Linked DNA regions of Rubrivivax gelatinosus IL144. The protein of the gene in region 1 interacts with the protein of each later gene in a pairwise test. Links are inferred from orthologs where the notes say so. Each region holds a gene or a part of one and is shown on either strand. Other genes may lie near its edges. The genes, in order: odhB and lpdA.

Region 1 (14,794 bases):
GTCACCGCGGCGCTGGCCTGCGGCGGCGACGTGCACCTGCTGGTCGCCGGCGAGAACGCCGGCGGCGCCGCCCAGGCCGCGGCGCAGATCGCCGGTGTCGCCAAGGTCCTGCACGCCGACGGCGCGGCGCTGGCCCACGGCCTGGCCGAGAACCTCGCCGCCCAGGTCGTCGCCATCGCCAAGGACTACAGCCACGTGCTGTTCCCCTCGACGGCCGGCGGCAAGAACGTCGCCCCGCGCGTGGCCGCGCTGCTGGACGTCGCCCAGATCAGCGACGCGACGAAGATCGTCTCGGCCGACACCTTCGAGCGCCCGATCTACGCCGGCAACGCCATCGCCACGGTGCAGAGCGCCGACGCGATCAAGGTCATCACCGTGCGCACGACCGGCTTCGACGCCGCGGCGGCCAGCGGCGGCTCGGCCTCGGTCGATGCCATCCCGGCAGTCGCCGACTCGGGCCTGTCGGTCTTCGTCGGCTCGGAACTCGCCACCAGCGACCGGCCCGAGCTGACCGCTGCCAAGATCATCGTCTCCGGCGGCCGCGCGCTGGGTTCCAGCGACAAGTTCAACGAGGTGCTGACGCCGCTGGCCGACAAGCTGGGCGCCGCACTCGGCGCCAGCCGCGCCGCGGTCGACGCCGGCTACGCGCCCAACGACTGGCAGGTCGGCCAGACCGGCAAGATCGTCGCGCCGCAGCTCTACATCGCCGCCGGCATCAGCGGCGCGATCCAGCATCTGGCGGGCATGAAGGACAGCAAGGTCATCGTCGCGATCAACAAGGATCCCGAGGCCCCGATCTTCAGCGTCGCCGACTACGGCCTGGAGGCGGACCTGTTCGCCGCGGTGCCGGAGCTGGTCGCCGCGCTCTGAAGAAAAACAAGACCCCGAGGCGCCCTCCGTGGCGCCTTTTTTCCATCTGGAGACAAGAACCATGACGTACCGTGCCCCGGTCAAGGACATGCTGTTCGTGATGAAGGAGCTCGCGGGCCTCGACGCCGTCGCCGCGCTGCCCGGATTCGAGGACGCCGGCTTCGACACCGCCGTCGCCGTGCTGGAGGAATGCGCGCGGTTCAACGAGAACGTCGTCGCGCCGCTGAACCGCGTCGGCGACCTGGATCCTTCTTCGTTCGCCGACGGCCGCGTGCGCGCCACGCCGGGTTTCAAGGAAGCGTTCCAGCAGTTCGCCGAAGGCGGCTGGCAGGGGCTGCAGCACCCGGTGGAGTTCGGCGGCCAGGGCCTGCCCAAGCTGATCGGTGCGGCCTGCGGCGAGATGGTCAACAGCGCCAGCATCAGCTTCGCGCTGTGCCCGCTGCTGAGCGACGGCGCCATCGAGGCGCTGCTGACCGCCGGCGGCCACGAGATGCAGCAGGCCTACATCCCGAACCTGATCTCGGGGCGCTGGACCGGCACGATGAACCTGACCGAGCCGCAGGCCGGCAGCGACCTGTCGCTGGTGCGCACGCGTGCCGAGCCGCAGGGCGACGGCAGCTACAAGCTATTTGGCACGAAGATCTTCATCACCTGGGGCGAACACGACATGGCCGAGAACATCGTCCACCTCGTGCTCGCACGCGTCAGCGGCGCGCCTGAAGGCGTGAAGGGCATCTCGCTGTTCGTCTGCCCGAAGGTGCTGGCCGACGGCACGCGCAACGACGTGCACTGCGTCAGCATCGAGCACAAGCTGGGCATCAAGGCCAGCCCGACCGCGGTGCTGCAGTTCGGCGACCACGGGGGCGCTGTCGGTTACCTCGTCGGCGAGCAGAACCGCGGCCTCGAGTACATGTTCATCATGATGAACGCCGCGCGTTTCGGCGTCGGCGTGCAGGGCATCGCGCTGGCCGAACGCGCCTACCAGCAGGCCGTGGCCTATGCGCGCGACCGCGTGCAGAGCCGCCCGGTCGACGGCTCGACGCCGGGGGCTTCGGCCATCATCCGCCACCCCGACGTGCGCCGCATGCTGATGACGATGCGCGCCCACACCGAAGGCTGCCGCGCGATGGCGCTGGTGGCCGCGGCCGCCTACGACGCCGCGCACGCCCATCCGGACGAAGCCGCGCGCAAGCAGAACCAGGCCTTCTACGAGTTCCTGGTGCCGCTGGTGAAGGGGCTGTCCACCGAGATGAGCCTGGACGTCGCCAGCCTGGGCGTGCAGGTGCACGGCGGCATGGGCTTCATCGAGGAGACCGGCGCCGCCCAGCACCTGCGCGACGCCAAGATCCTGACGATCTACGAAGGCACGACGGCGATCCAGGCCAACGACCTGGTGGGCCGCAAGACGGCGCGCGACGGCGGCGCCACGGCGCGGGCGATCGCCGCGCAGATCGAGGCCACCGAAGGCGAGCTGAACGCGTCCGGCAGCGCCGCGGCCTTGGCGATGGCGCGCCACCTGGGCGCCGCGCGCCGTGCCTTCCTGGACGTCGTCGACTTCGTGCTCGCCAAGGTGAAGAGCGATCCGAACGCGGTGTTCTCCGGCAGCGTGCCCTACCTGATGCTGGCCGGCACCGCGGTCGCGGGCTGGCAGATGGCGCGCGCGCTGCTCGTCGCCGAACAGCACCTGGCCGCCGGCGAGGACCCCGAGTTCATGAAGGCCAAGATCGCCACCGCACGCTTCTACGGCGACCACCTGCTGGTGCGCTGCGGCGGGCTGCGCGACGCGATCGTCGACGGTGCCGAGTCGGTCACCGCGCTCGAACTGGAGGCCTTCTGATGCTGCCGCCCGTGCTGCAACATCTGGCGCTGCCGGTCATCGGCTCGCCGCTGTTCATCATCAGCAACCCCAAGCTCGTCATCGAGCAGTGCAAGGCCGGCATCGTCGGCTCGATGCCGGCGCTCAACGCGCGGCCGGCCTCGCAGCTCGACGAGTGGCTGGCCGAGATCACCGAGACGCTGGCCGCCTGGGACCGCGACCACCCCGAGCGCAAGTCGGCGCCGTTCGCGATCAACCAGATCGTGCACAAGAGCAACGACCGGCTCGAGCACGACCTGGAGGTCTGCGCGCGCTACAAGGTGCCGCTGGTCATCACCTCGCTGGGCGCGCGCAGCGACCTCAACGACGCGGTGCACGCCTGGGGCGGCATCGTGCTGCACGACGTCATCAACAACGCCTTCGCGCACAAGGCGGTGGAGAAGGGCGCCGACGGCCTGATCGCGGTGGCGGCGGGTGCCGGCGGCCATGCCGGCGTCAAGAGCCCGTTCGCGCTGATCCAGGAGATCCGCGCCTGGTTCGACGGGCCGCTGGCGCTGTCGGGCTCGATCGCCACCGGCGACGCGGTGCTGGCCGCGCAGGCGATGGGCGCCGACCTGGCCTACATCGGCTCGGCCTTCATCGCCACCGACGAGGCGCGTGCCGCCGAGGCCTACAAGCAGTGCATCGTCGACTGCGACAGCGACGACATCGTCTATTCCAACCTCTTCACCGGCGTGCACGGCAACTACCTGAAGCCGTCGATCCGCAACGCGGGGCTGGACCCGGACCACCTGCCCGAGAGCGACCCGTCGAAGATGAACTTCGGCGGCGACGGCGCCAAGGCCTGGAAGGACATCTGGGGCTGCGGCCAGGGCATCGGTGCCGTGAAGGCCGTGCTGCCGGCCGGCGAACTGGTCGCACGGCTCAAGCGCGAGTACGACGCGGCGCGCCAGCGCCTGGGCCTGACGGCCTGAGTCGGCCCCGCCGGGCTCAGCGGGCCGGGTCGCCGTTCGCGGCGTCGCCGGCCCGTCGTCCGTCCAGCACCTCGTAGTCGGCGTCGCAGCCGACGCCCGCGGCGACCCAGCGCCGCGCCAGCCGCGCCGTCCAGGCCGAGGGCAGCCACGGCAGATGGCGGCCGGGCTCGGCGATCGCGCCGCAGCGGTAGCGGCCTTCGTCGGCGGCCCAGACCAGCGCCGCACAGGCGCCGTGGCGGCGGCGCGAGATCCACACGCCCAGCGGGCAGGGCTCGGCGGCGCAGCAGACGCCGCAGCCGTTGCAGGGCTCGCCGGTCGCCGGCTTGGGCGGCGCCTCGGGCACGAGCAGGATGCGGCGGGTGGACATGGCGGGCGCAGTGTGCGCCCTGATGGCGGGCCGCCAAGCGCCGATGAAGACCGCCGCCGCGTGCCATTTGCCACGCGGCGCACGAAGCCGCCCGGGTTTGCGCTGGCTCAGATCGCCCCACCCGGATTCAGTACAAGTGCTACAGTCCTTCGCTGGATACGGAACGTGTCTGGTCCTTCCCGTCCCCTTGCTGAGTCAGATGTGCAGCAAGGCGGGTCGCAATCCGCCAACCGGTGAAGCCGGGGCCGCGGAAGGTTGATCAACCCATCGTAGCCCTGGGAACCGGGGCGAAAGGTGCGCGAGAGATGATGCAGCAGTACAGGTCGAATTCGTACCTGTTCGGGGGCAATGCCCCGTACGTCGAGGAACTCTACGAGGCCTACCTCGACAACCCCGGCAGCGTGCCCGACAACTGGCGCGCCTACTTCGACAACCTCCAGCACGTGCCCGCGGTCGACGGTTCCGACAGCCGCGACGTCGCCCACGCCCCGGTCGTCGAATCCTTCGCACAACGCGCCAAGGCCAACGCCTTCGCGCTCAAGGCCAGCGCCGTCGACCTCGCCGTCGCGCGCAAGCAGGTCCACGTCCAGAGCCTGATCGCGGCCTACCGCGTTCTCGGCTCGCGCTGGGCCGACCTCGATCCGTTGAAGCGCACCGAGCGCCCCAAGATCCCCGAGCTCGATCCGGCGTTCTACGACCTGAGCGAGTCGGACATGGACATCATGTTCTCGGCCGCGAACACGTATTTCAGCAAGGCCGAGAACATGAGCCTGCGGGAGATCCTGCAGGCCCTGCGCGAGACCTACTGCGGCACGATCGGCGTCGAGTTCATGCACGGCACCGACCCGACCGAGAAGCGCTGGTGGCAGGAACGCCTGGAGTCCTCGCGCAGCAAGCCAAGCTTCACGGCCGAGGAGAAGAAGCACATCCTCGAGCGCCTGACCGCCGCCGAAGGCCTGGAGCGCTACCTGCACACCAAGTACGTCGGCCAGAAGCGCTTCTCGCTCGAAGGCGGCGAGAGCTTCATCGCGTCGATGGACGAACTGGTGCAGCGTGCCGGCGAGAAGGGCGTGCAGGAGATCGTCATCGGCATGGCCCACCGCGGCCGCCTGAACGTGCTCGTCAACACCCTGGGCAAGATGCCCAAGGACCTGTTCGCCGAGTTCGACCACACCGCGCCCGAGGCGCTGCCGGCCGGTGACGTCAAGTACCACCAGGGCTTCTCGAGCGACGTCTCGACCGCCGGCGGCCCGGTTCACCTGAGCCTGGCCTTCAACCCCTCGCACCTGGAGATCGTCAACCCGGTCGTCGAAGGTTCGGCCAAGGCGCGCATGGACCGCCGCGGCGACCCGATGGGCAACCAGGTCCTGCCGGTGCAGGTGCACGGCGACGCGGCCTTCGCCGGCCAGGGCGTCGTGATGGAGACGCTGGCGCTGGCCAAGACGCGCGGCTACTTCACCGGCGGCACGGTGCACCTGGTCGTCAACAACCAGATCGGCTTCACGACCAGCGACCCGCGCGACAGCCGCTCGACGCTGTACTGCTCGGACGTCGTCAAGATGATCGAGGCGCCGGTGCTGCACGTGAACGGCGACGACCCCGAGGCCGTCGTGCTCTGCACCCAGCTGGCGATGGACTACCGCCAGCAGTTCAAGAAGGACGTCGTCGTCGACATCGTCTGCTTCCGCAAGCTCGGCCACAACGAACAGGACACGCCGAGCCTGACGCAGCCGCTGATGTACAAGAAGATCGCCCAGCACCCGGGCACGCGCAAGCTCTACGGCGACAAGCTCGTCGCCCAGGGCGTGCTGCCGGCCGACGGCCCCGACCAGATGGTCAAGGCCTTCCGCTCGGCGATGGACGAGGGCCGGCACACGATCAACCCGGTGCTGACCAACTTCAAGAGCAAGTACGCGGTCGACTGGGCCCCGTACCTGGGCCGGAAGTGGACCGACGCCGCCGACACCGCGCTGCCGCTGGCCGAGATCAAGCGCCTGGCCGAGCGCGTGACGACGGTGCCGCCGACCTTCAAGCTGCATCCGCTGGTCGAGAAGGTGCTCGCCGACCGCGCCGCGATGGGCCGTGGCGAGGTCAACGTCGACTGGGGCATGGGCGAGACGCTGGCCTACGCGTCGCTGGTGGCCAGCGGCTACGGCGTGCGCCTGTCGGGCGAGGACTGCGGCCGCGGCACCTTCGTGCACCGCCATGCCGTCCTGCACGACCAGAACCGCGAGAAGTGGGACATCGGCACCTACGTGCCGCTGCAGAACGTCGCCGAAGGCCAGGCGCCGTTCGTCGTCATCGACTCCATCCTGTCCGAAGAAGCGGTGCTCGGCTTCGAGTACGGCTACGCCTCGGCCGAGCCGAACACGCTGACGATCTGGGAAGCCCAGTTCGGCGACTTCGCCAACGGCGCGCAGGTCGTCATCGACCAGTTCATCGCCTCCGGCGAAGTGAAGTGGGGCCGGGCCAACGGCCTGGTGATGCTGCTGCCGCACGGCTACGAAGGGCAGGGTCCCGAGCACAGCTCGGCGCGCCTGGAGCGCTTCATGCAGCTGGCCGCCGACAACAACATGCAGATCGTGCAGCCGACCTCGGCCAGCCAGATCTTCCACCTGCTGCGCCGCCAGATGGTGCGCCCGTTCCGCAAGCCGCTGGTGATCTTCTCGCCGAAGTCGCTGCTGCGTGCCAAGGACGCGACCTCGCCGCTCACCGAGTTCACGCGCGGCGAGTTCCGCACCGTGATGACCTCGCTGCACCCGGAGGCCGAGGCCGACAAGGTCAAGCGTGTCGTCTGCTGCTCGGGCAAGGTGGTCTACGACCTGATCCGAAAGCGCGAGGAGAAGAAGGCCGCCGACGTCGCGATCATCCGCGTCGAGCAGCTCTATCCGTTCCCGCACAAGGCTTTCGCGGCCGAGATGAAGCGTTTCCCGAACGCCACCGAGGTCGTCTGGTGCCAGGACGAGCCGCAGAACCAGGGCGCGTGGTTCTTCGTGCAGCACTACGTGCACGAGAACATGCTCGACGGCCAGAAGCTGGGCTATGCCGGCCGGCCGCCGTCCGCTTCGCCCGCGGTCGGCTACTCGCACCTGCACCAGGAGCAGCAGAAGGCGCTGCTCGAGCAGGCCTACGGCAAGCTCAAAGGCTTCGTGCTGACCAAGTGAGCGCGTGCCGGGCGCGCCGTGTGGCGCAGCCCGGCCTCGCCGCGTGGTCGATGGAGCCGTGTCGGCCCCTCTCGCCCCGCGGTGCCCCGAACAAGACACCGAGATAGACCATGGCAATCGTTGAAGTGAAGGTCCCGCAACTGTCCGAATCGGTCGCGGAAGCCACCCTGCTGCAATGGAAGAAGAAGCCCGGCGACGCCGTCGCCGCCGATGAGATCCTGATCGAGATCGAGACCGACAAGGTCGTGCTCGAAGTGCCGGCGCCGGCCGCCGGCGTGCTGGCCGAACTCGTCGAGGCCGACGGCGCCACCGTCGCCAGCGACCAGTTGATCGCGAAGATCGACACCGAGGCCAAGGCTGGCACCGCCGCGCCCGCAGCAGCCGCTCCGGCGCCTGCCGCCGCCGCCCCGGCGCCGGCTGCCCCGGCCCCCGCCGCAGGCGGCTCCAAGGCCGGCGTCGCGATGCCCGCGGCGGCCAAGCTGATGGCCGACAACCAGCTGGCCGCCGGCTCGGTGCCGGGCACCGGCAAGGACGGCCGCGTCACCAAGGGCGACGTGCTCGGCGCGCTGGCCGCGCCCAAGGCCGCGGCGCCGGCGCCCGTCGCCGCGCCGGCCGCTCCGGCCGTCGCCAAGCCGCTGCCGCCGGTGGCCGCGCCCGCGGTCAACCTCGGCGAGCGCCCCGAACAGCGTGTGCCGATGTCGCGCCTGCGCGCCCGCGTCGCCGAGCGCCTGCTGCAGTCGCAGGCCACCAACGCCATCCTGACGACCTTCAACGAGGTCAACATGGCGCCGGTGATGGAGATGCGCAAGCGCTTCCAGGAGCGCTTCGAGAAGGAACACGGCGTCAAGCTCGGCTTCATGTCCTTCTTCGTCAAGGCCGCGGTCGCGGCGCTGAAGAAGTACCCGGTGCTCAACGCCTCGGTCGACGGCAACGACATCGTCTACCACGGCTACTTCGACATCGGCATCGCCGTCGGCTCGCCGCGCGGCCTGGTCGTGCCGATCCTGCGCAACGCCGACCAGATGTCGTTTGCCGACGTCGAGAAGAAGATCGCCGAGTACGGCACCAAGGCCCGCGACGGCAAGCTGTCGATCGAGGAGCTCTCCGGCGGCACCTTCTCGATCAGCAACGGCGGCGTGTTCGGCTCGATGCTGTCGACGCCGATCATCAACCCGCCGCAGAGCGCGATCCTCGGCGTGCACGCGACCAAGGACCGCGCCGTCGTCGAGAACGGCCAGATCGTCATCCGCCCGATCAACTACCTGGCGATGTCCTACGACCACCGCATCATCGACGGCCGCGAGGCCGTGCTCGGCCTGGTGGCGATGAAGGAAGCGCTGGAAGACCCGTCGCGCCTGCTGTTCGACATCTGACCCGCACGATGAGCCTGGCCGACGAACTCTCCCGTCTGGACGAACTGCGCCAGCGCGGCGTGCTGAGCGACGAGGAGTTCGCGCGCGCCAAGGCCCGCCTGCTCGACGGCCCGGCGGCCGCGCCGGCCGTCGACGCCGTCAACCGCCTGCGCCGCAGCCGAGCCGACCGCTGGCTCGGCGGCGTCTGCGGCGGCCTGGCGCGCGCCACCGGCGTCGAGAGCTGGATCTGGCGCCTCGTCACCCTCGGCCTGGCCTTCTTCGGCGGCACCGGCGTGCTGCTGTACCTGCTGCTGTGGATCTTCGTGCCCGAGGATCCCGTCTAGAAAGACCTCATGTCCAAGAACTTCGACGTCATCGTCATCGGCGGCGGCCCGGGCGGCTACATCGCCGCGATCCGTGCCGCCCAGCTGGGCTTCGCCACCGCCTGCATCGACGAGTGGAAGAACGACAAGGGCGGCCCGGCCCCGGGCGGCACCTGCACCAACGTCGGCTGCATCCCGAGCAAGGCGCTGCTGCAGTCCAGCGAGCACTACGAGCACGCCGCCAAGCATTTTGCCGATCACGGCATCGGTCTGAAGAGCCTGTCCATCGACGTCGCGAAGATGGTCGCGCGCAAGGACCAGGTCGTGAAGCAGAACAACGACGGCATCCTCTACCTGTTCAAGAAGAACAAGGTGAGCTTCTTCCACGGCCGCGGTTCGTTCGTGAAGGCGGTCGACGGCGGCTGGGAGATCGCCGTCGGCGACGAGGTTCTGACCGGCAAGCAGGTCGTCGTCGCCACCGGCTCCAGCGCGCGCGCGCTGCCCGGCCTGCCCTTCGACGAGGACAAGATCCTCAGCAACGACGGCGCGCTGCGCATAGGCGCGGTGCCCAAGAAGCTGGGCGTCATCGGTGCCGGCGTCATCGGCCTGGAGATGGGCTCGGTCTGGCGCCGCCTGGGCGCCGAGGTGCAGGTGCTCGAGGCGCTGCCGGCCTTCCTGGGTGCGGCCGACGAGCAGATCGCCAAGGAAGCGCAGAAGGCTTTCGCCAAGCAGGGCCTGAAGGTCGAGCTGGGCGTGAAGATCGGCGAGATCAAGACCGGCGCCAAGGGCGTCAGCGTCGCCTACGCCGACGCCAAGGGCGCCGAGAAGACGCTGGACGTCGACAAGCTGATCGTCTCGATCGGCCGCCAGCCCAACACCACCGGCCTGAACGCCGAGGCCGTGGGCCTGAAGCTCGACGAGCGCGGCGCCATCGTCGTCGACGACGAGTGCCGCACCAACCTGCCGGGTGTCTGGGCGGTCGGCGACGTCGTGCGCGGGCCGATGCTGGCGCACAAGGCCGAGGAAGAGGGCGTCGCGGTCGCCGAGCGCATCGCCGGCCAGCACGGCCACGTCGACTTCGGCCTGATCCCCTGGGTCATCTACACCAGCCCCGAGATCGCCTGGGTCGGCAAGACCGAGCAGCAACTCAAGGCCGAAGGCCGCGCCTACAAGGCCGGCAGCTTCCCGTTCATGGCCAACGGCCGCGCGCGTGCGCTGGGCGACACGACCGGCATGGTCAAGTTCCTCGCCGATGCCACGACCGACGAGATCCTCGGCGTGCACATCGTCGGCCCGATGGCCAGCGAGCTGATCGCCGAAGCCTGCGTCGCGATGGCCTTCAAGGCCAGCAGCGAGGACATCGCGCGCATCTGCCACGCCCACCCCTCGCTCGCCGAGTCGGTGAAGGAAGCGGCGCTGGCCGTCGACAAGCGCACCCTGAACTTCTGATGCCGCCTGCCGGGGGCGCGGCCGGCGCTTCGCCGTTCGCGGCCCGCCTGGACGCACTGCGGCAGGCCTTCGCCCAGGGCCCGGTGGAAGCCGCCAGCCCCGAGGTGCAGGCGCTGCACGACGAGGCGCTGGCCGTCGACGCCTGGCGCGACGCCGCCGAGGCGGCGCTGCTGCTGGCCAAGGGCCACGCCAACCGCGAGCAGCCGCTGCCGGCCCAGCAATGGGCCGAGCGTGCCGCCGGCCACGCCTTGCGCGCCGGCGCCGCCGAGCTCGAGGCCTCGGCCTGGGTCCTGCTCGCCTCGGAACGGGCCCGCGCGCTGCGGCCGGTGCCTGCGATGCAGGCCGTCGGCCACGTGCTGCGGCGCATGGCCGACGTCGACGAGCCGCGCACCGTGGCCACCGTCTTCACCGGCGTCACGCTGGCCTTCGAGGCGCTGGGGCTGGACCTGCACGCGCTGGAGTCGGCACGTCGTGCGCTGCAGGCCGGCACGGTGCTGGCCGACGAGGCGATCCTGCTGCGCCTGCGCATCAACCTCGTGCACAGCGGCCTGCACGCCTAGGACCAGCTGCACGAGGTCGACGCCGACAAGGCCGCGGCGCTGCTGGCCGAGCTGCGCTGGCCGCTGGAGGCCGTCGACCGCACGACGGCCGAGCTGGCCGCCCGGGGCGTGCCGGGGCGCAGCAGCCACGACTTCCTGCGTGCCGGCTGGCTGGTGCGGGCCGGCGACGACGCGGCGGCGGCGCCGCTGCTGCAGGCGCTGGTCGACGAGGCCCGCGGCATGCCGCCGGGGCTGATGGCCGAGGGCTGGCTGCTGCATGGCGAGCTGCTGCGGCGACGCGGCGAGGACGGAACCCGGTCAGCGGCCCGGGCGCTGGAGCTGGCCGAACGTTTTGCCGACGACGGCGCGGTCTGGCTGCGCCGCCGTGCGCGTGCCGAAGACCTGGCGGGTCGTCCCGACGCCGCATTGCCTCTGCTGCTGCGCTGCCACGCGCGCCAGATGGCCTCGGTGCGCGCGGCGCTGGACGCGCGCGTCGACGAGCTCGCCGCGCGCCTCGTCGACCTGCACCTGCGCGACGAGAACCGCCAGCTGCGCGCCCACAACCAGGGCCTGCAGGACGACGTGCGCCAGTACAGCCGCCTGGCCGAGACCGACGCGCTGACCGGGCTGCCGAACCGGCGCGCGCTCGAAGCCGAGTTCGAGGCCCGGCGCGGGCCCGGCCCGCTGGTGCTGGCGGTGCTGGACCTGGACCATTTCAAGCGCATCAACGACCGCTTCTCGCACCTCGTCGGCGACGCCGTGCTGCGCCAGGCCGGGGCGCTGATGGCGGCTTCGCTGCGCGCGCCGGACCTGCTGGCGCGCCTGGGCGGCGAGGAGTTCGTCGCGCTGGCCGCGCTCCCGCCCGACGAGGCGGCCGGCGCTTTCGAGCGTGTGCGCCGGTCGCTGGCCGAACATGCCTGGGGCGAGATCGCCGAGGGCCTGCAGGTGACGGTCAGCATCGGCGTCACGGCGGTGAGCGCCGGCGAAGACCTGATCGCGGCGCTGGCGCGCGCCGATGCGCTGCTGTACCGCGCCAAACACGAGGGCCGCGACCGGGTCGTGCACGACGCCGGCTAGCATCGCGGTCTTTCCATCCTCCACTGAGCTTCCTGAACCGATGAGCGGCGTCCGAGCGTTGTACGAGGCCACGCTGGCCGAGCGCGGCTACCAGTCCGACCCGGCGCAGCTGCGTGCGATCGACGCGCTCGAGCGCTGCGAGCGCGAGTGGGCCGACTACAAGGCGCGGCGCGGCAACCGCATCACCAAGCTGCTGGTGCGCCCGCCGATCCCGCGCGGCGTCTACATGGTCGGCGGCGTCGGCCGCGGCAAGAGCTTCCTGATGGACTGCTTCTTCCAGGCCGTGCCGCTGGTGCGCAAGACGCGGCTGCACTTCCACGAGTTCATGCGCGAGGTGCACCGCGAACTGCAGGACCTCAAAGGCACCGTCGACCCGCTGGACGAGCTGGGCCGGCGCATCGCGCGGCGCTTCCGCCTGATCTGCTTCGACGAGTTCCACGTCGCCGACGTCACCGACGCGATGATCCTGCACCGGTTGCTGCAGGCGTTGTTCGACAACCGCGTCAGCATCGTCACGACGTCCAACTTCCACCCCGACGACCTGTACCCTAACGGCCTGCACCGCGACCGCATCCTGCCGGCCATCGAGCTGCTGAAGGCGCAGCTGGAAGTCGTCGACGTCGACGCCGGCATCGATTACCGCCAGCGCACGCTGCAGCAGGTCGCCACCTACCACTGCCCGGCCGACGCCGAGGCCGAGCGCGCGCTGGCCGAAGCCTTCGAGCGCCTGGCCGAGGCGCGTGACGAAGACCCGCTGCTGCACATCGAGCACCGCGAGCTGCGCGCGCGCCGGCGTGCCGGCGGCGTCGTCTGGTTCGACTTCAAGACGCTGTGCGGCGGTCCGCGCTCGCAGAACGACTACCTCGAGCTGGCCTCGCGTTTCCACACGCTGATCCTGTCGGACGTGCCCGCGATGCCGCCGCGCCTGGCCAGCGAGGCGCGGCGCTTCACCTGGCTGGTCGACGTGCTCTACGACCGGCGCGTCAAGTTCCTCGTCTCGGCCGAGGTGCCGCCCGAGGCGCTGTACACCGACGGCCCGCTGGCCCACGAGTTCCCGCGCACCGTGTCGCGGCTGCGCGAGATGCAGTCGGCCGAGTACCTCGGGCTCGAACGCCGCGAGGTCGACACCTCGCTGACCTGAAGCTTCGCCCTCGGGCACACTCCCGCCGATGTATCGCCGTCTTCTCCCGCCGCTGGCCGCGCTGCCGCTGCTGGCCGCCTCCTGGGCCGCGCTGGCGGCTTCCGCCACCTCGGATCTCGACGACCGCGCCGAGCGCAGCCGCATCGCCGCCGAACGCAGCGCTGCCGAGTCGCGCTACGCGGCCGAGGAGGCCGAGTGCCGCAAACGCTTCGTCGTCACCGCCTGCGTCGACGAGGCCAAGGCCCGGCGCCGCGAGACCCTGGGTCGCCTCAAGCACCAGGAGCTGGTGCTCGACGAGCAGGGCCGCCGCCGCCGTGCCGCGGCGCGCCTGCAGGCCATCGAGGAGAAGCAGCGCGAGGCCGCCGCACGCCCGCCGATGCCGGCGCAGCCGGCGCCGGTGATCCGCGAGGCGGCATCGGCACCCGCCGCACGCGCGCCGCAGACGCCGTCGGCCGCCGAACGCGCGCAGCGCGCGCGCGACGAGGCCGCACGTGCCCAGCGCCGGGCCCAGGCCGCCGAGGACCTGCGCCAGCAGGCTGCCGAGGACCGCGCCCGCATTTCCGAACGCGAGGCCGACCGCCGCGCCAAGGACAAGAAGCCGTCGACGCCGCTGCCGGCGCGGCCCGAGATCCCGAAGAACTAGGGCCGGGGGCGGCTACTTCAGCGCCTCGAAGCGCATCAGCGCCAGCGACAGGTTGTCGCCGCCGCCGCGGGCCCGCTGGCGCGCCTTGTTGACCAGCATCTCGCCGGCCTCGCGCGGCGGCAGCGCGTGCACGATCGCGCCCAGTTCCTTGGGCGTGAAGTAGTGCCACAGGCCGTCGCTGCAGGCCATCAGCGTGTCGCCCGGCTCCAGCCGCTCGATGCGGTGCAGCGCCACCGGCGGGTCCGAGTGCGTGCCCAGGCAGCCGGTCAGCAGATTGGACTGCGGGTGGGTGTTGGCCGCCTCCTCGCTCAGCTTGCCCTCGTCGATGAGGCGCTGCACGAAGGAGTGGTCGGTGGTGCGCCAGAGCATCTCGGCGCCGCGGAAGTGGTAGACGCGCGAATCGCCGGCGTGCACGACCTCGCAGCTCAGGTCGGGCAGCACCAGGTAGGCGGCCACCGTGCTGTGCGGCTCCTCCTCGGCGGTGATCGCGGTCAGCTTGATCATCAGGTGCGACTCGGTGACCAGCTGGCTCAGCATCTGCGCTGCCGCGTCCTCGCTCGGAACGAAGCGTTCGAAGAGCTGGCGTGCGGTCAGCTGCACCTGGTCGGCGGCCTTGCGCCCGCCGCTCTTGCCGCCCATGCCGTCGGCGACGACGGCCAGCGCGCAGCCGTTGATGCGCGCGTGCGCCACGATCGCCACCTGGTCCTGCTGGTAGGCGCGGTCGCCCCGGTGCAGGGCGGTGGTGGCGCTGATGCGGAACGCGGACCGGGCGGCAGCAGGGGGCGGCATGCGGCCGACTATAAACTCGGCCATCCGGCCTCCGGTGCGCCCATGGACGACAACCTGCATTCGCCGCAACGGCTCCTCATCGAGCTGCGCATCGAGCACGCCGATCTCGACGACCTCATCGACCGCCACCTCATTGCCACCCCTGCCGACGACCTCGTGCTGCGCCGCCTGAAGAAACGCCGTCTGGCGCTGCGCGACCGCATCGCCCAGCTCGAGAACGCGCTCGAACCCCCCGAACCCGCGTGAGCCAGGATCTCGCCGACCGCGTCGCGGAGGCCTTCGCGAGCGAT
Region 2 (14,847 bases), 450 kb from region 1 along the record:
ACGAAGCAGCGGTGGCCCTGCTCGACGGTGTAGCGGATCACCGAGTTCTCGGGCTGCAGGTCGAGGATGTAGTACTTGTTGATGCACGGCGGCACGAACAGCATCGGCCGCTGGTGTACGGTGGCCGTCAGCGGCCGGTACTCGATGAGCTGGAACAGCTCGTTCTCGAAGACCACCGTGCCCTCGGTCGTCGCGACGTTGCGGCCGACCTCGAACAGCGTCTCGTCGGTCTGGGAGACGTGGCCCTTGGCGAGGTCCTCGACGAGCTGGCGCACGCCGGTGGCGATGCTCTGGCCCTGGCTCTCCAGCGCCTTGCGCAGCGCCTCGGGGTTGAAAGCCAGGTAGTTGCTCGGGCTGGCGGCCTCGACCCACTGCTGCACCGCGAAACGCACGCGTTCGCGTGCCTTGGCGTCGCCCTGCACCGAGTCGGCCATGCGCTGCAGCGTGCGCGCGTTCAGCAGGTACATCTGGGCGACGTAGGCGGCGCCGGGGTTCTTCGCCCAGTCCTCGGCCGAGAAGCGACGGTCGCCCAGAGAGGGCTGCGCAGCAGCTTCCTGCGCGGCTCGCTGCAGCGCCTCGTTCCACAGGTCCGACGCGGCCTTCAGGTAGTCGCCCTGGATCGCCGCCAGGGCCTCCTGCGGCACCCGCAGGCTGGCCGCCGATTTCAGCAGTTCACCGACCGCGGCGCCGAAAGCCGCGGCTGGCGTGCCGTCGGCGGCCGGCAAGCTGCGCTTGCTCGTCATGGCTTGTCTCCTCGCTGGCGATGGTGGCTGCGGCAAACCGCGGGCCCCTCGACTCGCAACGGTTGTAGGCCGGGCGGCTTACCTCGGGTTGACGCGGGCCGCGATACTTACGGACCGCAACACCCTAACCCAGATGTACATCGTCCCCATCGCCTGGATGTACGTCGTGCTGATGATGGCTTTGGCCGAAGCGCTGTCGCCCCACGGCAGCGTGCTCGGCGCCATCGTCACCTTCACGATGTACGGTCTTCTGCCGCTTTCGATCGTGCTCTACGTCATGGGCACGCCGGCCAGGCGCCGCGCGCGCCGTGCCGCAGAAGCCGCCGAAGCGGCCGCCGCTTCAGCCGCGGCGCCAGACGGCGGCGGCCATGCGCCCGGTGAGGCGGTCGCGGCGGAACGAAAAGAACCGTGAGCCGTCCTCGACGGTGCACCAGGCGCCGCCGCTGACGCGTTCGACACCCATCGCCGCCAGACGCCGGCGGGCCAGCCCGGGCAGGTCGGCGAGCCAGCGGCGCTCGCCGTCGGCGCGCCGACGCGGGCGGAACAGCGCCGAGACGTCGGCCGCCGGCTCGGCGGCAGGATCGCCGCCGAAGGCTTCGACGACGTCCTGACCGACTTCAAACTGGCGCGGCCCGATGCAGGGCCCGAGCCAGGCGAGCAGATCCTGCGGCGCCGCGCCGGTGGCCTCGCACAGCGCCGCGGCGGTGGCTTCGACGACGCCGCCGGCCAGGCCGCGCCAGCCGGCGTGCGCCGCGCCGACCCCACGCCCGTCGGCCGTGCACAGCAGCACCGGCAGGCAGTCGGCGACCAGCACCGTGCAGGCGACGCCGGCAGCCGTCGTCACGCTGGCGTCGGCCTGGGCCAGCAGGTCGGAGGGCTCGTCGCCACGCAGCCGCACGACGGCCGCGCCGTGCACCTGGTCGAGGTAGACCGGGCGCGCGCCGAGCGCCGCGGCGAAGCGGCGCTGGTTCTCGCGCACCGCCTCGGGCGCGTCGACGGCGTCGCCGCGCAGCCCCGGCGGGCGCAGGTTCAGGCTGTCGAACGGCGCGGCGCTGACGCCGCCCTGGCGGGTGCTGAAGGCGGCACCGACGCCTTCGGGCGCCGGCCACTCGGGGTGCAGCAGCATGGACTCAGGCCTCGGCGTCGGGACAGCGCGACGGCTGGGTGTCGGCGAAAGCCGGCAGTTGCAGGCAGGCGTCGAAGACGCGCCGCACGTTGGGCACGTGCTCCAGGCGGCAGTCGAAACGCTGGGCGTTCATCACCTGCGGCACCAGCACGCAGTCGGCCAGCGTCGGCGACTCCCCGTGGCAGAAGGTCGAAGGCTGTGCCGCGAGCTGGCGCTCGACGGTCTCCAGCCCGGTCTCGACCCAGTGCCGGTACCAGCGGTTCTTGTCGTCTTCGGACAGCTTCAGGTCGTGCACCAGGAAGCGCAGCACACGCAGGTTGTTCAGCGGGTGCACCTCGCAGGCGACGTCGTAGGCCAGCGAACGCACGCGCGCCCGGCCCACGGGGTCGGCCGGCAGCAGCGGCGGCTCGGGGTGCGTCTCGTCGAGGTATTCGATGATCGCCATCGACTGCGTGATCACCGCGTCGCCGTCGCGCAGCAGCGGCACCAGGCGCGCCGCCGACACCGCGGCATACGACTCCTGGAACTGCTCGTTGCGGCGCAGATGCACCGGCTTGTAGTCGTATTGCAGCCCCTTGAGCGCGAGCGCGATGCGCACCCGCCAGGAGGCCGACGATCGGAAGTAGTTGTAGAGCTCCATGCTCACCTCACGGCCACGCGCAGGGTGCCGAGGCCTTCGACGGCCCCTTCCATCACGTCGCCCGGCACGACGGCCCCCACGCCTGCCGGCGTGCCGGTGAAGATCAGGTCGCCGGCTTGCAGTTGCCAGGCGCGGCTGAGCTGTTCGATCGTCTCGGCGATGCTCCAGATCAGGTCCGAGAGATCGCCCTTCTGCCGCGGCTGGCCGTTGACGGCGAGCGTGATCGCGCCGCGTTCGAGCGTACCGCAGCGTGTGCGCGGCACGAGCGGGCCGATCGGTGCCGACTGCTCGAAGGCCTTGCCGATCTCCCAGGGCCGGCCCTGCTTCTTCATCTCGTTCTGCAGGTCGCGGCGCGTCATGTCCAGGCCGACGGCGTAGCCCCAGATGCACTCGGTGGCCTCGGCTGCCGGGATGTCGCGGCCGCCGCGGCCGAGCGCGACGACGAGCTCGATCTCGTGGTGCAGGTTGGCCGTCAGCGAGGGATAGTCCATCGTGCCGGTCTCGCCTTCGGCCACCGGCAGCAGCGCGTCGGCCGGCTTCATGAAGAAGAACGGCGCCTCGCGCCCGGTGTGGCCCATCTCCTGCGCGTGCTCGGCGTAGTTGCGGCCGACGCAATAGATGCGACGCACCGGGTAAACACCGCCGCCGGCGACCGGCAGCGTGACGGGAGCGGGTGCGGGCAGGACGTGCATATCCAAGATCAAGACAGTGGACGATGAAACGATGATGCCACGCGCCGCCGCTACACTGCCGCCATGTTCGAGCCCCGCCGCATCCGTCACTGCCGGGTCTGCGGCCACCCGGCACGTTACGCCGTCCCGCCCGAGGACACCCGCGAACGCGCGATCTGCACCGCCTGCGGCGAGATCCAATACGAGAACCCGATCAACGTCGTCGGCACCGTGCCGGCCTGGGGCGACCAGGTGCTGCTGTGCCGGCGTGCGATCGAGCCCCGTCACGGCCTGTGGACGCTGCCGGCCGGCTTCCTGGAACTGGGCGAAAGCACCGCCGAAGGCGCGATGCGCGAGACCGACGAGGAAGCCGGCGCACGCATCGAGCTCGGCGCCTTGTTCACGGTGCTGAACGTCGTCAGCGCCGGCCAGGTGCATTTCTTCTATCTGGCGCAGCTCCAGGACACGGTGCTTGCGCCCGGCCCCGAGACGCTGGAAGCGCGGCTGTTCCGCGAACACGAAGTGCCCTGGGACGAACTGGCCTTCCGAACGGTGCGCGAGACGCTGCGGCTGTATTTCGCCGACCGCGAACGCGGCCGCTTCGAGGTGCACGCCGGCGACATCCGCTGACGCCGCCCCGGCGGCTTCAGAGGGCGCGCACCGCCGGCCCGGTCGCGGCGTCGAAGCCGGCGTCGAACAGCACCTGAAGGTCGGCCTCGTCGTCGACGCCTTCGGCCACCAGGACCAGCCGCATGCCGTGCACCAGGCCGACCAGGCCGGCGGCGAAGGCATGAACGGTCGGATCGCCGGCCGCGCCGCGCAGGAAACGCGCTTCGATGCGCACGTGGTCCAGGCCGAGTCCGGCCAGCCGCGCCAGCGCGTGCATCGAGGCGCCGGCATGTTCGACGCCCAGGCGCACGCCACAGGCGCGCCAGGCCTGGGCCGCATCGCCCAGGCGCGGCAGCGCACGTTCGAGCCAGACGCCTTCGCCGACGTCGATCAGCAGCCGACGCGCCGCCGCCGGCTGGGCCTGCAGGCGCTGCTGGACCTCGGCGACGAAGCCCGGCGTCGTCAGCGACGCGGCACCGACGTGAACGCAGCGTGCACGGCCGTCGCGGTCGATGGCCAGCAGGGCCAGCTCGATCGCCATCAGGTCCACGCGCGGCAGCAGCCGCGAGCGGGTGGCCATCGCCAGCCAGCGCTGCGCTTCGCGGTACGGGCCGCCGGCATCCAGTTGCAGGCGCAGCGGGCATTCCAGATGCAGCAGGCGGCCGTCGGCGGCGACAACCGGGAACTCGCCCAGCGCCGCGCGGCCGTCCTGCAAGGCCTCGGCGATGCGCGTGCGCCAGGCCTGTTCGCCCTGCACCGCGCCGCCGCCGGCATGGATCTCGATGCTGAACGGGCCGGCGGCTTCGGCCTGGGCGAGCGCCAGGTCGGCCGCGGCCAGCGCGTCGCCGGGCAGCCCGGCCCGCAGGTCGTCGGCGCCGCCGATCGCCAGCTCGATGCCGCCCGGCCCGGCCGCCGGTGTCGCGCGCAAGGCTTCGAGCAGCGTGCGCGCGGTCTCGTCGGCGACGCCGTTGGCCGGCAGGCAGAGCGCGAAGTCGCTGTCGTTCAAGCGCCCGGCGAAAGCGCCGACGACGTGCTGCGGATAGGCGTCCAGCGCCTCGCCGATCAGCGCGATGCGGCGCTCGACGGCGTCGTCGCCGATCTGCAGCCGCAGCGGGCCGAGGTTCAGCGCGCGCAGCAGCAGCAGCGAGCGCTCGGGCGCGGCGCCCTGCCCCAGCACGCTGCCGAGCAGGCCGACGAAGTGGCGCCGGTTCGGCAGGCCCGACACCGGGTCGGTGTGGGCCTCGCGGCGCAGCGCCTCGACGCGGTCGGCCTCGCGTCCGACCTCCACCAGCCGCTCGGCGGCGACCGCGGGCACCGGCGCCGCGGGACGCGCGTCCTCGCGCCGTCCCTGGTACCAGGCGGCAAGACGCCGACGTAGCGCGTCGGGCATGAAATCGGGCAGCGGCGGCAGAGGTTCCTCGCGTCGTCGCCGGGCGGGCGTCGGATCGCCCAGCATGCCAGCAGCTTCGTCCGCGGGCCGGGCCGACTTGAGCCCGACCCCGCGAAATGGTGGCGATTAGCACTTCATTTGCAATTGAGAACGCTTCGCATTTGCACACATTAGCCGTCATTGATGTCGGATAGCGACGCAAAGCCGAGCGAGATACGATCTATGTCAGCCGAATAGGCTCATGTTGCGTTACCGTCTCGGGTGTTGGTCCAAACGTGCGTAGACGTCATGGGCCACCCGCATCGACTTCCCTTTCGGAGACCGCGAATGACCTCTCGTCGTGAATTCATCCAGATCGTCCCGCTGGCCGGCGCCGCGCTGTTCACTGGCCGCAGCGCCATGGCCGCACCGGTGGACGAGAAGGACCCGCAAGCCGTCGCGCTGGGCTACGTCGCCGACGCCGCCAAGGCCGACAAGGCGAAGTACAAGCAGTTCGTCGCCGGTTCCCACTGCGGCAACTGCGCCCTGTTCCAAGGCAAGCCGACCGACGCGACCGGCAACTGCCCGCTGTTCGCCGGCAAGCAAGTGAACAACAAGGGCTGGTGCAGCGCCTGGGCAAAGAAGGCCTGAGGAAACCCGTTCGCCCGCGCCACCGACGCGGGCCGGTGTTTCGCCAAAAAAGAGGGCTCCCGCGGGAGCCCTCTTCCTTTTGCGTGACGCGCCGTCAGCGCCGCGCCGGCGGCAGGTCGGTGCAGCTGCCGTGCGCGGCTTCGGCGGCCAGGCCCAGCGACTCTCCCAGCGTCGGGTGCGGGTGGATCGTGCGGCCGATGTCGACCTCGTCGGCGCCCATCTCGATGGCCAGCGCGACCTCGCCGATCATGTCGCCGGCATGCGTGCCGACGATGCCGCCACCCAGGATGCGGTGCGTCTGGGCGTCGAACAGCAGCTTGGTGAAGCCTTCGTCGCGGCCGTTGGCGATGGCGCGGCCCGAGGCGGACCACGGGAACAGGCCCTTCTTGACCGCCACGCCGCGCGCCTTGGCCTCGTCCTCGGTCAGGCCGACCCAGGCGACCTCGGGGTCGGTGTAGGCCACGCCCGGGATCACGCGGGCGTCGAAACGCGCCTTGTCGTCGCCGGCGGCGACTTCGGCGGCGACATGGCCTTCGTGCACCGCCTTGTGCGCCAGCATCGGCTGGCCGACCAGGTCGCCGATGGCGAAGATGTGCGGCACGTTGGTGCGCATCTGCACGTCCACCGGCACGAAGCCGCGTTCGTCGACCTGCACGCCGGCACGCTCGGCGCCGATGGCACGCCCGTTCGGGCGCCGGCCGACCGCCTGGAGCACGAGGTCGTAGACGCCGTCGCTGCGCGTGCCGTCGGCCGCCTCGAACTGCACGCGGATGCCGTCGGCGGTGGCTTCGGCGCCGACCGTCCTGGTCTTCAGCATCAGCCGGTCGAAGCGGTGGGCGTTCATCTTCTGCCAGACCTTGACCAGGTCGCGGTCGGCGCCGGCCATCAGGCCGTCGAGCATCTCGACGACGTCCAGGCGCGCGCCCAGCGTCGAATAGACCGTGCCCATCTCCAGGCCGATGATGCCGCCGCCGATGACCAGCATCTTCTTCGGCCGCTGGCGCAGTTGCAGCGCGCCGGTGGAGGTGACGATGCGCTCGTCGTCGGGCAGGAAGGGCAGCTTCACCGCCTCGGAGCCGGCGGCGATGATGGCCTGGGCGAAGCGGATCGTCTGCGTGCCGCCGGCCGAGAGCTCCACGGCCAGCTCGTGCGGCCCGGCGAAGGCGCCGACGCCCTGCACCACCGTCACCTTGCGCATCTTGGCCATTGCGGCCAGCCCGCCGGTGAGCTTGGAGACGACCTTCTGCTTGTGCGCGCGCAGCTGGTCCAGGTCGATCTGCGGCGTGCCGAAGCTGACGCCGGCGGCCGCCAGGTGCGCCGCTTCGTCGACGACCGCGGCGACATGCAGCAGCGCCTTGCTGGGGATGCAGCCGACGTTGAGGCAGACGCCGCCCAGCGTCGGGAAGCGCTCGACGAGCACGACCTTCATGCCGAGGTCGGCAGCGCGGAAGGCAGCCGAGTAGCCGCCCGGGCCGCCGCCCAGCACCAGCAGGTCGCAGTCGTAGGCGTCGCCGGACGCAGCGGCCACCGGGGCCGGCGCGGGCTGCGCTGCAGGCTGCGGGGCGGGCGCGGCGGGAGCCGCCGGGGCCGGTGCCGCCGCCTCGGCGGTCTCGATGTTCGCCAGCAGCACGCCCTGGCTGACCTTGTCGCCGACCTTCACGGCGAGGCTGCGCAGCACGCCGGCGTGCGGCGACGGGATCTCCATCGACGCCTTGTCGCTCTCGACGGTGATCAGGCTCTGTTCGGGCTTGACCGTGTCGCCGGCGGCGACGAGGACTTCGATGACGGTGACTTCCTTGAAGTCGCCGATGTCGGGAACGCGGATCTCGATGACGGCCATCGCGTTCCCCTCAGAGCATCACGCGGCGGAAGTCCGCCAGAACCGACGCCAGGAAGGCGTTGAAACGCGCCGCCGCGGCCCCGTCGATGACGCGGTGGTCCCAGCTCAGCGACAGCGGCAGCATCAGCCGCGGTACGAACTCGCGGCCGTTCCACTGCGGCTTCATCGCGCTGCGGCACACGCCCAGGATCGCGACCTCGGGCGCGTTGATGATCGGCGTGAAGTAGGTGCCGCCGATGCCGCCCAGCGAGCTGATCGAGAAGCAGCCGCCGGTCATCTCGGCCGGCGAGAGCTTGCCGTCGCGCGCCTTCTTGGCCAGTTCGGCCATCTCGCGGCTGATCTGCAGGATGCCCTTGCTGTCGACGTCGCGGATCACCGGCACGACGAGCCCGTTGGGCGTGTCGGCGGCGAAGCCGATGTGGAAGTACTTCTTCAGCACCAGTTCGTCGCCGTCGAGCGAGGCGTTGAACTCGGGGAACTGCTTGAGCGCCGCGGCGCAGGCCTTGATCAGGAAGGCGAGCATCGTGACTTTGACGCCCGACTTCTCGTTCTCCTTGTTGAGCTGGACGCGCAGCGCCTCCAGCTCGGTGATGTCCGCGTCTTCGTGGTTGGTGACGTGCGGGATCAGCACCCAGTTGCGGTGCAGGTTGGCGCCGCTGATCTTCTTGATGCGCGACAGCGACTGGCGCTCGACCGCACCGAACTTCGTGAAGTCGACCTGCGGCCAGGGCAGCAGACCGGGCAGCGTGCCGGCGGCGGCAGCAGCGGCCGGGGCGGCCGGGGCCTTGGCCTGTTGGGCGCGGGTCTGCGCCTCGCCGGCCATCACGCCCTTGACGAAGGCCTGCACGTCTTCCTGGGTGATGCGGCCCTTGGGGCCGCTGCCCTCGAGCTCCTCGAGCGGCACGCCGAGTTCACGCGCATAACGCCGGATCGACGGCGACGCGTGCGGCAGCGTGGCGGACACCGGCGCGCTCGGGTCGTGTGCCGGCACCGGCGCCACGGCCGGCGCGGACGCCGGCGGCGTGGGGGCGGCAGCAGCCGGCGCAGGCGCGGCCGGCGTCGCTGCGGCCGCAGCCGCGGGTGCCGCGACCGGCGCCACCGGCGCGCTGGCGGCCGCCACCTCGAGCACCGCGACGACCGAGCCGCGGCTGACCTTGTCGCCCAGCTTGACCTTCAGCTCGCGCAGCACGCCGCCGTGAGAGGACGGGATCTCCATCGAGGCCTTGTCGCTCTCGACGGTGATCAGGCTCTGCTCGGCCTTGATCGTGTCGCCCGGCTTGACGAAGACCTCGATGACCGTGACCTCGGCGAAGTCGCCGATGTCGGGCACCAGCACCTCGATGCTGGCGGTGGCCGCCGTCGGGGCCGGCGTCGGAGCAGGTGCTCCGGCCGGAGCCGCGGGAGCGGGCGCCGCCACCGGGGCCGCCGGGGCCGCAGCTGCGGCCGCCGGCGCACCGGCCTCGTCGGCCACCTCGAGCAGCGCGATCACGCTGCCCTGGCTCACCTTGTCGCGGAGCTGGATCTTCAGCTCGCGCACCGTTCCGGCGCGTTCGGCCGGGATCTCCATCGAAGCCTTGTCCGATTCGACCGTCGCCAGCGACTGGTCCAGCGCGATCGTGTCGCCCGGCTTGACCAGCAGCTCGATGACCTCGACGTCCTTGAAGTCGCCGATGTCGGGGACCTTCAGTTCCACCACCGCCATGCGTTATCTCCGTTAGTCTTTTCGATTTTCAGGCGTACAGCGGGTTCGCCTTGGCCGGGTCCAGGCCGTACTTGGCGATCGCCTCGGCGACCTTGGCCGCCGGCACCGTGCCTTCCTCGGCCAGCGCCTTCAGCGCGGCGACGACGATGTAGTGGCGATCGACCTCGAAGTGCGAGCGCAGCCGGCTGCGGAAGTCGCTGCGGCCGAAGCCGTCGGTGCCGAGCACCTTGTAGACCCGGCCCTTGGGCAGGAACGGGCGGATCTGCTCGGCGTAGTTCTTCATGTAGTCGGTCGACGCGATCACCGGGCCGGCGTGCGCGCCCAGCTGCTGCGCGACGTAGGGCACGCGCGGCTCGGCGGTCGGGTTCAGCAGGTTCCAGCGCTCGCAGTCCTGGCCGTCGCGCGTCAGCTCGTTGAAGCTCGGCGCGCTCCAGACGTTGGCCGACACGCCCCAGTCGACGGCGAGCAGGTCGCGCGCGGCCTGGGCCTCGCGCAGGATGGTGCCGCTGCCCAGCAGGTTGACCTTGGGCGCGTGCTCGGCGCCGGGCTCCAGCAGGTACAGGCCCTTGATGATCTGCTCCTCGGTGCCGGGCTTCAGGCCGGGCATCGGGTAGTTCTCGTTGAGCAGCGTGACGTAGAAGAAGACGTTCTCCTGCTTCTCGACCATGCGCTTCAAGCCATGGTGCAGGATGACGCCGACCTCGTGCGCGAAGCTCGGGTCGTAGCTGACGCAGTTCGGGATCGTGCCGGCCAGGATGTGGCTGTGGCCGTCCTCGTGCTGCAGGCCCTCGCCGTTGAGCGTCGTGCGCCCGGAGGTGCCGCCCAGCAGGAAGCCGCGCGCCTGCATGTCGCCGGCTGCCCAGGCCAGGTCGCCGATGCGCTGGAAGCCGAACATAGAGTAGTAGACGTAGAACGGCACCATGATCCGGTTGTTGGTGCTGTACGACGTCGCCGCGGCGATCCAGCTGGCCATGCCGCCGGGCTCGTTGATGCCTTCCTGCAGGATCTGGCCGGCCTTGTCCTCGCGGTAGTACATGACCTGGTCGCGGTCGACCGGGGTGTACTTCTGGCCTTCGGGGTTGTAGATGCCGATCTGGCGGAACAGGCCTTCCATGCCGAAGGTGCGCGCCTCGTCGACGAGGATCGGCACGACACGCGGGCCCAGCGCCTGGTCACGCAGCAGCTGCGTCAGGAAACGCACGTAAGCCTGGGTGGTGCTGATCTCGCGGCCTTCGGCGGTGGGGTCGAGCACGGCCTTGAAGGTCTCCAGCGGCGGCACCGTGAAGCTCTCGTCGGCGACGCGGCGGCGCTGCGGCAGGTAGCCGCCCAGCGCCTTGCGGCGCTCGTGCAGATAGCGCATCTCCGGCGTGTCGTCGGCCGGCTTGTAGAACGGGATCTTCGGCAGCTCGCTGTCGGGGATCGGCACGTTGAAGCGGTCGCGGAAGTAGCGGATGTCCTCGTCGCTCAGCTTCTTGGCCTGGTGCGCGGTGTTCTTGCCTTCGCCGGCCTTGCCCATGCCGTAGCCCTTGACGGTCTTGACCAGCACGACGGTCGGCTGGCCGGTGTGGGCGTTGGCGCGGTGGAAGGCGGCGTACACCTTGTTGGCGTCGTGGCCGCCGCGGCGCAGCTGCCAGATGTCGCTGTCGCTCATCTTGGACACCATCTCCAGCGTGCGCGGGTCGCGGCCGAAGAAGTGCTTGCGCACGAAGGCGCCGTCGTTGGCCTTGAAGGCCTGGTAGTCGCCGTCCAGCGTGTCCATCATGATGCGGCGCAGCGCCCCATCTTTGTCGCGCGCCAGCAGCGGGTCCCAGTTGCTGCCCCAGATCAGCTTGATGACGTTCCAGCCGGCGCCGCGGAACTCGCCTTCGAGCTCCTGGATGACCTTGCCGTTGCCCCGCACCGGGCCGTCCAGGCGCTGCAGGTTGCAGTTGACGACGAAGATCAGGTTGTCGAGCTTCTCGCGCGCCGCCAGGCCGATGGCGCCGGTGCTTTCCGGCTCGTCCATCTCGCCGTCGCCCAGGAAGACCCAGACCTTGCGCTTGGAGGTGTCGGCGATGCCGCGCGCGTGCAGGTACTTCAGGAAGCGCGCCTGGTAGATCGCCATCAGCGGGCCCAGGCCCATGCTGACGGTCGGGAACTGCCAGAACTCGGGCATCAGCTTCGGATGCGGGTAGCTCGACAGGCCCTTGCCGCCGACTTCCTGGCGGAAGTTCAGCAGCTGCTCCTCGCTCAAGCGGCCTTCGAGGAAGGCGCGGGCGTAGATGCCGGGCGCGCTGTGGCCCTGGATGTAGAGCAGGTCGCCGCCGTGGCCTTCGCTGTCGGCATGCCAGAAGTGGTTGAAGCCGGCGGCGAACATGTGCGCCACCGAGGCGAAGGAGCTGATATGGCCGCCCAGATCACCGCCGTCCTCGGGGTGCAGGCGGTTGGCCTTGACGACCATCGCCATCGCGTTCCAGCGCATCGCCGCACGCAGCCGGCCTTCGAGCTCGAGGTTGCCGGGGCTGCGCTCTTCCTCGTCGGGCGGGATGGTGTTGACGTAGGCCGTGTTGGCAGAGAACGGCAGGTTGACGCCGGCGCGGCGCGCCTCGTCGATCAGCTGGTCGAGCAGGTAGTGCGCCCGCTCGGGGCCTTCGTTGGCGATGACGGCGGACAGCGCCTCCAGCCATTCGCGCGTCTCTTGCGCATCGTGGTCACGGGGATCGCCCGGCAGGGCATCCAGCTGAGCAGCCATGCTTGTCTCCTTCTGTCGTCAGGCCGAAAACGGGCGCGAGTGTGGCACAACTTGCGCGAATTTCGAATAGTGCGGGCACTTCTCATATTGCGATATTCGCGTCATTCGCATCAGCGCCTCGGCGTTGCCCCGAACCGCATCCACCGCCGTCGCTCGGGATAATGGCCCGATGGCCCCGACTCCCGCTCCGCCTCCTGGCGCCGCATCCGACATCACCCGGCGCCGCCGTCCCTTCTCCGGCTGGTGGCGCGGGCTGTCCCCGTCGCGCCAGGACCGCCTGGCGACGCTGGACCCGCTGGCCTCGGTGCTGCTGTTCCTGGCCGCCATCATTTCGGCCTTCTGGTACCTGCGCAACGAGGAAATCGTGCGCGAGACCGAGTCGATCAAACGCGACGCCGAGCTGACGCAGCAGCAGATCGGGCTGCGCCTGATCCAGACCCAGGAGCAGCTGACGCCGATCGCGCGCGACTTGGCCACGCCGGGCGCGTCGCCCGAACGTTTTCTCGAACAGGCGCAGGCGTTTTCCAAGGACCGGGCGGAGATCATCCAGATCAGCTGGGTCGGGGCAGACCGCGTGCCCAAGGCCATCCATCGCGCGACGCTGTACGCGCCCGACCCAGCGGTGCGCGAGGAGCGCCCCGGATCGCAGGCGCCGCTGGCGCCGCTGACGGCGCGCAACGGTGCCGCGGCGCTGGCCTTCGACGGCGCGCGTACGACGCGGCTGCCGACCTATTCCGGCGCCTTCGTCGACGACATCGGCAACGCCTACTTCCAGCTGCAGATGCCGCTGATCGACCACGGCCGCTTCACCGGCGCGCTGGTCGTCGAGTACTCGGTGGACACGCTGCTGCGCAACTTCGTGCCAGCCGACGTCGCGCGCCGCCACATGATCTCGGTCGTCGACCAGTACGGCAGCGTGCTCGTCAGCACGGTGACGCGGCTGCCCGACGCCGTCGGTGGCCGCGAACCGCTGATCAGCGACGCGCCGCTGACCCCGGCGCTCAACGGCCTGATGCTGCGCGGCCAGGGCTACCCGACGTCCAAGGGCCTGGTCGGCAACACCTTGTTCTGGATGGTCGTCGCGCTGTCGGGGCTGACGGTGTGGATGCTCTTCGGCACCTGGCGCCACGTGCGCCATCGCGCGCGCATCCAGAGTGCGCTGGTGCAGGAGACCAACTTCCGGCGCGCGATGGAGAACTCCATGCCCACCGGCATGCGCGCGATGGACCTGGACGGCCGCATGACCTACGTGAACGCGGCCTTCTGCCAGATGACCGGCTTCACCGAGCAGGAGCTGATCGGCCGCCTGCCGCCCTTCCCCTACTGGCCGCCAGACCGCGTCGAGGAGAACGGCCGCTTCCTGCAGCTGGAACTGCAGGGCCGCAGCCCCTCGGGCGGCATCGAGGTCAAGGTGATGCGCAAGGACGGCTTCGTCTTCGACGCGCGCATGTACGTCTCGCCGCTGATCGACCCCAAGGGCCAGCAGACCGGCTGGATGACCTCGATGACCAACATCACCGAGGCCAAGCGCATCCGCGACCAGCTCTCGGCCTCGCACGAGCGTTTCACCACCGTGCTGGAGGGGCTGGACGCCTCGGTCTCGGTGCTGTCGGTGCAGCAGGGCGAGCTGCTGTTCACCAACCGCTCCTACCGGCTGTGGTTCGGCGGCGACGCGCGCGGCCACGCGCTGCTGACCGGCGGCGCCGCACCGGCCGAGTTCATCCCGGGTGCCGAGGACGACGTCGACCAGCTCTCAGGCCTGCCGACGCACGAGCTGACCGAGGTCGGCACCAGCCCGCGCGAGGTCTTCGTCGAGTCGTTGCAGAAGTGGTTCGACGTGCGCTCGCGCTACCTGCAGTGGACCGACGGCCGCCTGGCGCAGATGCTGATCGCCACCGACATCAGCGCCCGCCGCCGGGCCGAGGAGCAGGCGGCGATGCAGGCCGAGAAGGCCCAGGTGACGAGCCGGCTGGTGACGATGGGCGAGATGGCCTCGTCGGTCGCGCACGAGCTGAACCAGCCGCTGACCGCGATCACCAACTACTGCAACGGCATGGTCTCGCGCGTGAAGGCCGGCAGCATCTCGCAGGACGACCTGGTCGCCGCGCTGCAGAAGACCGCGCGCCAGGCCGAACGCGCCGGCCAGATCATCCACCGCATCCGCTCCTTCGTGAAACGCAGCGAGCCGCAGCGCCAGCCGGCGCAGGCGCAGCAGATCGTCGAGGACGCGGTCGACCTGGCCGGCATCGAGCTGCGCCGGCGCCAGGTGGCGATCCACACCTACGTCGCGCAGCGGCTGCCGACGCTGTCCTGCGACCCGATCCTGATCGAGCAGGTGCTGCTGAACCTGCTGAAGAACGCCGCCGAGGCGATCGACAGCGCCGGGCTGCCGTCGGCGCGGCGCCACATCGAGCTGTCGGTGGTGCCGCGCTTCGCGCAGGAGGAAGGCGACGTCATCGAGTTCAGCGTCACCGACATGGGCCCCGGCATCAAGGAAGAAGTGCTCGGCCGGCTGTACGAAGCCTTCTTCTCGACCAAGGCCGAAGGGCTGGGCATCGGGCTGTCCCTCTGCCGCTCGATCATCGAGTCGCACAGGGGTCGGATGCGGGCCCAGAACCTCTACAATGGGCATCACATCGTCGGCTGCCGTTTCGCCTTCACCCTGCCCGTCGACATCGCGGCGCGCCACGAGGCGGCAGGCTCTGGAGAGGACACCGGTTCGACGGTCTCCCCCAACCCCACCGTCACCTCCACATGAGCCTGAT

Evidence for each region.
Region 2: the proteins of odhB (region 1) and lpdA interact in binary tests that used the Escherichia coli proteins (3 or more experiments, as listed by UniProt). The link is inferred for Rubrivivax gelatinosus IL144 from one-to-one orthologs.

The regions. Positions count from the first base shown.
Region 1 is NC_017075.1:2,930,514-2,945,307, reverse strand. What follows is about bases 6,523-9,432. They hold odhB (2-oxoglutarate dehydrogenase complex dihydrolipoyllysine-residue succinyltransferase), read left to right. Parts: upstream 6,523-7,301; coding sequence 7,302-8,564; downstream 8,565-9,432. Other genes in these bases: lpdA (dihydrolipoyl dehydrogenase), read left to right, coding at 8,897-9,432; RGE_RS13490 (PspC domain-containing protein), read left to right, coding at 8,573-8,887; RGE_RS13500 (2-oxoglutarate dehydrogenase E1 component), read left to right, coding at 6,523-7,191. Outside these bases: RGE_RS13520 (electron transfer flavoprotein subunit alpha/FixB family protein), read left to right, coding at 1-870; RGE_RS13515 (acyl-CoA dehydrogenase), read left to right, coding at 932-2,707; RGE_RS13510 (NAD(P)H-dependent flavin oxidoreductase), read left to right, coding at 2,707-3,660; RGE_RS13505 (hypothetical protein), read right to left, coding at 3,677-4,027; more of RGE_RS13500, read left to right, coding at 4,333-6,522; more of lpdA, read left to right, coding at 9,433-10,315; RGE_RS13480 (hypothetical protein), read left to right, coding at 10,315-10,875; RGE_RS23265 (GGDEF domain-containing protein), read left to right, coding at 10,984-11,931; cell division protein ZapE, read left to right, coding at 11,972-13,072; RGE_RS13465 (hypothetical protein), read left to right, coding at 13,101-13,715; RGE_RS13460 (PP2C family protein-serine/threonine phosphatase), read right to left, coding at 13,728-14,504; RGE_RS13455 (YdcH family protein), read left to right, coding at 14,547-14,750; RGE_RS13450 (ATP-dependent DNA helicase), read left to right, coding at 14,747-14,794. UniProt on the Escherichia coli protein: E2 component of the 2-oxoglutarate dehydrogenase (OGDH) complex which catalyzes the second step in the conversion of 2-oxoglutarate to succinyl-CoA and CO(2).
Region 2 is NC_017075.1:2,483,723-2,498,569, reverse strand. What follows is about bases 5,277-8,239. They hold lpdA (dihydrolipoyl dehydrogenase), read right to left. Parts: upstream 7,650-8,239; coding sequence 5,904-7,649; downstream 5,277-5,903. Other genes in these bases: aceF (dihydrolipoyllysine-residue acetyltransferase), read right to left, coding at 7,660-8,239; RGE_RS11540 (high-potential iron-sulfur protein), read left to right, coding at 5,507-5,809. Also shown: phaC (class I poly(R)-hydroxyalkanoic acid synthase), read right to left, coding at 1-743; RGE_RS23695 (hypothetical protein), read left to right, coding at 877-1,155; peptidoglycan editing factor PgeF, read right to left, coding at 1,084-1,869; maiA (maleylacetoacetate isomerase), read right to left, coding at 1,874-2,509; RGE_RS11555 (fumarylacetoacetate hydrolase family protein), read right to left, coding at 2,512-3,201; RGE_RS11550 (NUDIX hydrolase), read left to right, coding at 3,265-3,810; RGE_RS11545 (EAL domain-containing protein), read right to left, coding at 3,827-5,245; more of aceF, read right to left, coding at 8,240-9,351; aceE (pyruvate dehydrogenase (acetyl-transferring), homodimeric type), read right to left, coding at 9,380-12,082; RGE_RS11520 (PAS domain-containing sensor histidine kinase), read left to right, coding at 12,252-14,840; RGE_RS11515 (response regulator transcription factor), read left to right, coding at 14,837-14,847. UniProt on the Escherichia coli protein: Lipoamide dehydrogenase is a component of the glycine cleavage system as well as of the alpha-ketoacid dehydrogenase complexes.